2 regions of the Micromonospora sp. NBRC 101691 genome follow, and region 1 is predicted to be linked to the other one. Evidence: riboswitches for the same ligand, from Rfam matches in the RefSeq annotation. Region 1 holds a riboswitch; the other holds the start of a gene.
What was found. Region 1 has a riboswitch for S-adenosylmethionine ahead of QSK20_RS24000 (aminotransferase class V-fold PLP-dependent enzyme). Riboswitches for the same ligand answer to the same signal wherever they lie in the genome.
Positions count from the first base shown of each region.

Region 2: another riboswitch for S-adenosylmethionine. It lies ahead of thrC (threonine synthase); the one in region 1 lies ahead of QSK20_RS24000 (aminotransferase class V-fold PLP-dependent enzyme).

Region 1 is NZ_BSTB01000018.1:9,169-12,932, reverse strand. It holds gene QSK20_RS24005 (macrolide family glycosyltransferase) at 1-114, shown strand, start outside; gene QSK20_RS24000 (aminotransferase class V-fold PLP-dependent enzyme) at 246-1,520, opposite strand; SAM riboswitch class IV at 1,565-1,685, opposite strand; gene QSK20_RS23995 (sulfite exporter TauE/SafE family protein) at 1,854-2,804, opposite strand; gene QSK20_RS23990 (class I SAM-dependent methyltransferase) at 3,285-3,764, opposite strand, start outside.
Region 2 is NZ_BSTB01000009.1:54,095-57,858, forward strand. It holds gene QSK20_RS16030 (hypothetical protein) at 1-155, opposite strand, end outside; gene QSK20_RS16035 (A24 family peptidase) at 257-976, opposite strand; SAM riboswitch class I at 1,081-1,216, shown strand; gene thrC (threonine synthase) at 1,229-2,515, shown strand; gene QSK20_RS16045 (GNAT family N-acetyltransferase) at 2,808-3,764, shown strand, end outside.

The sequences.
Region 1 (3,764 bases):
GCCGACGATCCGCATCTGCGGCGCCGGCTGACCGAGGTCCGGTCCGAGGTACGCGCGAACGGCGGGCTGCGGCACGCGGCGGACGCGGTGGAGGCGTTCCTCGCCGGGCACTGACCGGGCACCGGTGGGCCGCCCGATCGGAACGCGGTCGGGCGGCCCATCGCGTGGTTCCGCCGTGGGCGACGGTCGTCGCCTCCCGTACAGGTGAGGAAGGGCCGTCCGCTCATCCGCCCCGCCCGGACGGGTCAACCGAGCGCGGCCAGGGCGGTGAGCAGGCGCTCCACGTGCTCGTCGGTGCTGCCCAGACCGAGGCTGGCCCGCAGGGCGGTGGGCGGCAGGTCGCGGCGGCCACTGCGCGCGGCGGCCTCGGCGAGCAGCCGGCGGGCCAGCGGGTGGGCGCAGAACAGCCCGTCGCGTAGCCCGATCCGGTGCTCGGTGGCGAGGATGGCGGCCACGTCGGCGGAATCCCGGCCGGCGACCACGAAGGACACGATGCCGACGCGGTCGGCCGTGGGGCCGAAGGTCCGCAGCTCCACGAGGTGCGGCAGCGCTTCGATCCCGGTGCGCAACCGGGTCAGCAGCGCCTGCTCCCGGACGTGCAGGGCGGCGCGGTCCGTGGTGGTGAGCGCGGCACAGACCGCCGCCAGGGCCACCGCGCCGAGCAGGTTCGGCGTCCCGGCCTCGTGCCGGCCGGGGCCGGTCGTCCAGCGCACGTCGTGGGTCGCCGTCCCGACGTACCGGGTGGCCCCGCCGCCGGCCAGGTACGGCGGTGCGGCGTCCAGCCAGTCCGCCCGCCCGACGAGCACGCCGGCGCCGAACGGGGCGTACAGCTTGTGTCCGGACGCGGCGAGGTAGTCCACGTCGAGCGCGGCCAGGTCGACGGGGGCGTGCGGGGCCAGTTGGGCGGCGTCCAGCACCACGCGGGCGCCGTGCCGGTGGGCCACCCGGGTGAGCTCCGCGACCGGCCAGCACTCCCCCGTGACATTGCTCGCGCCGGTCACCGCGACCAGGATCGGCGTGCTGCTGTCGGTCCCCCGGCGCAGTTCACGCAGGGCGGCGGCGAGCGCGCGGACCGCCGCGTGCGGCGAGTCGGGTACCGGTAGCCGGAGGGTCCCGGCCGGCCAGGGCAGCAGGTTCGCGTGGTGTTCGCCGGCGAACGTGACGACCTTGGTGTCGGCGGGAAGCGCGTGGGCGAGCAGGTTGAGCGCGTCCGTGGTGTTCCGGGTGAAGATGACGTGATCGTCGGGGCGGACGGCGAAGAAGTCACCCACGGTCTGCCGGGCCTGTTCGTACGCCAGGGTGCAGCGCCGGGAGAGCGCGCCGGCGCCCCGGTGCACGCTGGCGTACCAGGGCAGCAGCTCGGCCACCGCGTCGGCGGCGGCACGGGCGCAGGGCGCGGAGGCGGCGTAGTCGAGGTTGATCTCACCGGGCACCCCGAGCACCTGGAGCGCCTGGTACGGCGGTCGTGGCACCGGACGGGACCCGACACGGACGGGCGAGGGTACGAGGGCAGTGGTCATGCCAGACCTCCGGCATCCAGGGACCCCGGAACGGCAGGGGACGGGGCCCGCGCTTGCCCAGCACCTGGTCGGGCTGGGCCCGGTCATCACCCGGGGCACCCCACCGCGAACCTCGACGAGGGTTGCCGGCCAGCAAGCCGGGGCTTGTCGCTGGCACTCATGACCTGGGCCGGAGCATAGCCGCAGGACGTGGCCCGGCCAACCCGGGGAGGTGAACTTAACCGGCCGGCGGGACGAGCGACCGCCGTCCCGACAACCATTGGCCGGAAAGGCGAGCAGCCCCGCCGTTGCCGGCGGGGCTGCTCGACTTTCTCTCCGTGTCGGTGTCGGGGATCACACGGTCGGGGCGGCGTTCTTCTCGGTCGGCTCGTCGGCTGCCGCAGCGGCCTCGGTTTCGGCGACGATGCGGCGTTCCTCGTCCCGGTTGGCCCGGTACTGGCGGACGGAGTACGCCAGGGCGGCGGCCCAGACGGCGTAGATGACGGCGTAGAAGGCGTAGCGGACCCCGTCGGACGCGTCGATCCAGTCGCTGCGCAGCAGGGTACGGGTGTTGGTCAGGATGATGACCCCGCCGACGGCCGAGCCGAGCACGCGCGGCGGGATGTGCCGGACCAGCCAGGCCGCGATCGGCGCGGCGATGGTGCCGCCGATCAGCAGCACGGCGACCCAGGCGAAGTTCACGCCCTCGGAACCGATACCGACGATGAATCCGACGCTCGCCGCGACGGCGACGAGGAACTCGCTGGTGTCGATCGAGCCGATGGTCTTGCGCGGCTCCAGTCGACCGCTGGCCAGGATCGCCGGGGTGCCGACCGGCCCCCAGCCGCCGCCACCGGTGGCGTCGACGAAGCCGGCCACCGTGCCCAGCGGGGCGAGGAAACGCTTGCGCAGCGGCTTACCGAGGTTGCCCTTGGGCAGGCCCACCGCGGTGAACCGGATCAGGATGTAGAGCCCCAGCGTGAGCAGGATGATCGACATCAACGGCGCGGCGGTCTCGGTCGACAGGTTCGACAGGAAGGTAGCCCCGGCGAACGCACCGACCGCGCCGGGGATACCGATCTTCCAGACGACCTTCCAGTCGACGTTCCCGAACCGCCAGTGGGAGGCGCCGGAGACGAGGGTGGTGCCGATCTCGGCGAGGTGGACGGTCGCCGACGCCGCCGCGGGGTTGGTGCCGATGGCCAGCAGCAGGGTCGTCGACGTGACCCCGTACGCCATGCCGAGACTGCCGTCGACGAGTTGGGCACCCAGGCCAACCAGGGCGAGGAGGATGAGTTTTCGCATGTCTACCGCCAGTCGTGAAGGGGTGGCAGGTCGACCGGACCTTGTTGTCCGCCGAGTCAACCGGTCAGGGGTGGTGTGGTCGGCCGCCCCCGCGACCGCCGTGCCCACGGCCGGTCACGACGTGGGCGGGCAGGTGGCTACGCCTCGGGACGCGAGCTGCGCAGGAAGTGCTCCTCGCACGGTGCTCGGCGCACCGCGCGGCACGCGTCGACGTCCGCATCGCGTAGCTCCTCCGCGTGCCGATCGGGGCCAGAACGAGTGGACGTGGCGACCCACGCGACCCCTTGTTCTCCCACATTCCCCACTAGTTCGATGGAGAATACGATGTTTGCCGGCCCCGCGACAACCCCCGTCCCCTCGGACACTCGACACGTCCGGTCACGCCGCCGGCCGGACCGACGGATGTGGCTGCGGCGGACTCCCCGGCACACCGCTCCGGGACGGTGCGCGAGACTCTCCTGATGCTCGGTGGTTGCCGCCCTACCGCTGGCCGGTGACGAGGAACTGCATCTGGTGCTCGTGGTTCGGGGCGACCCCGAACCGCCGGTCCAGTTCGTAGATCGACGTCAGCGGGGTGACCGTCACCTGGGTCAGTCCGGCCGTTTCGAGGACCGCGACGGTCTGGTCGATGGACTGCGCGGTGGCCAGCGGCAGGACGGCCTGAACCTGCGGGTCGTAGTGGTCGGTGAAGTTCTCCGAGGCATTCTCCAGGCCGTCGGGGAACCAGGTGCTGTCGACCACCGCGATCGTGCCGCCCGGACGCAGCAGACGGACCCAGTTGGCCACGGCGACCTCCGGCTCGCGCAGGGTCCACATCAGGTACCGGCTGGTGACCGCGTCGAAGCTGCCGGGCGGGAAGTCCGGGTGGACGGCGTCACCACGCCGGATCACAGGACCGTTCGGCATGCTGGCGGCGTGCTGGCGGGCCCGGTCCAGCATGCCCTCGGCGAGGTCGATGCC
Region 2 (3,764 bases), on a different contig from region 1:
TCGTCCCGGTCGGCTGGCGCGACCTTCGCGGCGGTGGTGGCGGCGGCCGGTCGGGCGTCCCGGGACCGCTTCTTCTTGCCGCTGCCGCTGCCGCCGCACGCGGCCAGTACGCAGACCATCAGCAGAGCCACCACCGGAACCACGCTCCGACGCATCGTCCGTCACCTTTCTCTCGGCAGGTGACCGGGACGGTAGTAGACGGTCGCCAGTGGCCGGACGGGACGCCGGCTCCACTCCGGACGGAAGCGGTCGGCCCTCATCCGGCGGTGACGAGCACCGCCAGCAGCGCACCGGCCAGGAGAGCCGGCCCGAAGGGCAGCTTCGTCCGCCAGCGGACGCGTCGGACGGCGAGGAGCACCAGCAGCACGGGCGCGTTCACCACCCACGGCAGCGCCACGCCGAGGAGCGCCGCGTCCCAGCCCAGCCAGCCGAGGTACCAGCCGAGCAGTGCGCCCACCTTCGCGTCACCGAACCCGAAACCGCCGCCCGGCAGCAGCACCAGCCCGGTGAACGCCGCTCCGACCGCCAGGCAGGCGAGCAGTCCGCGTACCCAGTCGTCCCACTGGCCGGTGCCGAGCGCGACGAGCCCGAGCAGCGGCGGCGTGGCGGCCAGTGCCGGCAGCACCAGCGGGTCGGGGAGCCGATGGCAGGCGACGTCGACGACGCCGAGCAGCACGCCCAGCACCGCCAGGGCGAGCAGCAGCGGCAGGACGGCCACCGCGCCGAGCGCCGCCGCGAGCAGCGCCCCGGCCAGCCCGGCGAGCGCGGCGGTGACCCACCGGGGGACGCCCAGCCGGTGTCCCCGGACGCAGCGACCGGCGAACCACCCCACGACGCCGGGGCGCAGTGGCACACCGCATCCGGAGCAGGTCTGCCGGGGCGGCTCGCCGTACGGCACCGCGAGGCGGTAGCCCACCGTGGGCAGGAGGGCGCCCGCCACTCCGCACCCGATCGCGGCCCCCACCCACCACGGCACGCCCCGCACCCTACCCGCGCCCGGGTGGGTGGAATGGCTCACAAGGTGGGAAGGGGGAGCGGACGCGGGTTGGGCTGTGCGTATGCTCGCAGGCACAACTGAATACCTCATCCAGAGGGGCTGAGGGATACGGCCCGACGACGCCCCGGCAACCACCCCGTGCGCTCAGAGCTGAGCGTCCGACGGGGCAGGTGCCAAATCCGTCCCCGCCGCAGGGTGCGACGCGGGGAAAGATGAGAGGACCCCCTCGACATGACGTCGACGATCGTCGCCCCCGGTATCGACACCACCGCCAGCCCGGCCCGCGCCCTGGTCTGTCGCGCCTGCTCGGCGCGTTACCCGCTCGCCGCCCAGCACGCCTGCTACGAGTGCTTCGGGCCGCTGGAGGTCGACTACGACACCGCCGCGCTGGCCCGGGTGACCCGGGAGCAGATCGAGGCCGGGCCGCAGAACCTGTGGCGGTACGCCGCCCTCCTCCCCGCCGGCCAGGACCCGACCACCCGGGTCACCCTCGACCCGGGGCTCACCCCGCTGGTCGCCGCCGGCAACCTCGCCGCCGAGCTGGGCATCACCGCGCCGCTCTGGATCAAGGACGACAGCGCCAACCCGACCCACTCGTTCAAGGACCGGGTGGTCTCGGTGGCGCTGACCGCCGCCAAGGCGCTCGGCTTCACCCGGTTCGCCTGCGCCTCGACCGGCAACCTGGCCAACTCCGTCGCCGCGCACGCCGCCCGGGCCGGGGTGCCCTCGGTGGTCTTCATCCCCGGTGACCTGGAACAGGGCAAGGTGGTCACCACCGCCGTCTACGGCGGCGACCTGGTCGCCATCGACGGCTCGTACGACGACGTGAACCGCCTCTGCGGCGAACTGGTCGAGACCGACGAGTTCGAGGACACCGCGTTCGTCAACGTCAACGTCCGCCCCTACTACGCGGAGGGGTCGAAGACCCTCGGGTACGAGGTGGCCGAGCAGCTCGGCTGGCGGATCCCGGCGCAGGTGGTCATCCCGATGGCCAGTGGCGAACTGCTCACCAAGGTCGACAAGGCGTTCAGTGAGCTGGTCGAGATCGGGCTGGCCGAGGCCCCGGCCGGCGGCTGGAAGGTCTTCGGCGCCCAGTCGGCCGGCTGCAACCCGATCGCCACCGCGCTGCACGCCGACACCGACACCATCACCCCGGTCAAGCCGACCGGGATCGCGAAGTCGCTGAACATCGGCGACCCGGCGGCCGGCCTCTACGCCCTGGAGGCGGTGCGGCGTACCGGTGGGTGGATGGACTACGCCGACGACGAGGAGATCCGCGCGGCGATCCGGCTGCTGGCCCGTACCACCGGGGTCTTCGCCGAGACGGCCGGCGGGGTGACCGTCGCGGTGCTGCGCAAGTTGGTCGCCTCGGGCCGGCTGGACCCGACCGCCGAAACGGTGGTCTTCAACACCGGCGAGGGTCTGAAGACCATCGACGCGGTCGCCGGCCAGGTCGGCCCGACCCACCGGATCAAGCCGTCGCTGCGCGCCGCCCGCGACGCCGGTCTACTCGGCTGACCTGCCGATCGTCCCGGCGGATCGGTCGACTCGCCCGAATGGGGGATCGGGTCGATCCGTCGGGTAACCGACCGTTCGCCCAGGGTACGAAAAACTACCCGGCAGGGACTTGACGCCAGTAACCGGTCAGGCGCAGGATGCTTCCTGCGGGAGGGCGTTCGCCGAAGACTTTTCAAGCCTTACGACCCAACGCCGGAGGCGTTGTGCGATCGTCCCTCCCGACCAAAGCTTTCTTCGGGCCAGCGGTTAAATCGCTGGCCCGTTGCCGTTCCGGCGGCGCACCCTCGTCGGCATGAGCATCGTCATCGCGTCGTTCGACGAGTCCGACCAGGCCGCGATCGACGCGGCGTTCCAGGTGGCCGCCGCCGCGCAGGCCGTCGACCTGCCGGATTTCCCGCAGCTGTCCCGGCAGCAGTTCGAGGGCGCGATCCGGCACCCGATGCCCAGCAGGTCGATCCTGATGGCGCTGGCCACCCTCGACGACGTGCCGGTGGGCCACCTGATGCTCCACCTGCCGCAGGCGGAGAACGTCGACAACGCCAGCCTCGACCTGGCCGTCCACCCGGCGTACCGGCGGCGTGGCATCGGGCGGGCGCTGTACGGACACGCCGTCCGGGTGCTGCGCGGGCACGGCCGGAAGCGGATCATCTCGACGTCGGTCGGGCCGCTGCCGGAGGGGCCGGAGCGGCCGGCCGTCGGCGCGCGGTTCGCCGCCGCGCTGGGTGCGCAGCCGGCGCTGGGCGAGGTACGCCGCCGGCTGGTGGTCGACCAGGTGGACCACGCCGCCCACGACGCGCTGCTGGCCGACGCGCGCGAACGGGCCACCGGCTACCGCACGGTGACCTGGCAAACCGTCACCCCCGAGGAGTACGTCGCCGACGTCGCCTACCTCGACAGCCGGCTGGTGACCGACTCGCCCATCGGGGACCTCGTGCTCGAACCGGACCGCGTCGACGCGGAACGGGTCCGGGGCATCGAGCGGGTGCTGACGGCCCGGGGGCGGTCTCCCTACCACTGCGGAGTGGTGCACGAGGCGAGTGGCCGCCTGGTCGCCTGGTCGATGATCGTCGTGGTGCCGTCCGTCCCACGGCACGCCGACCAGCAGATCACCATCGTGGATCCGGCGCACCGGGGCCATCGGCTCGGCCTGCTCACCAAGATCGAGAATCTCCGGTACGTGCTGGCGCACGAGCCGGAACTGCGCGAGATCGACACCTGGAACGCCGCCGACAACACGCACATGATCGCG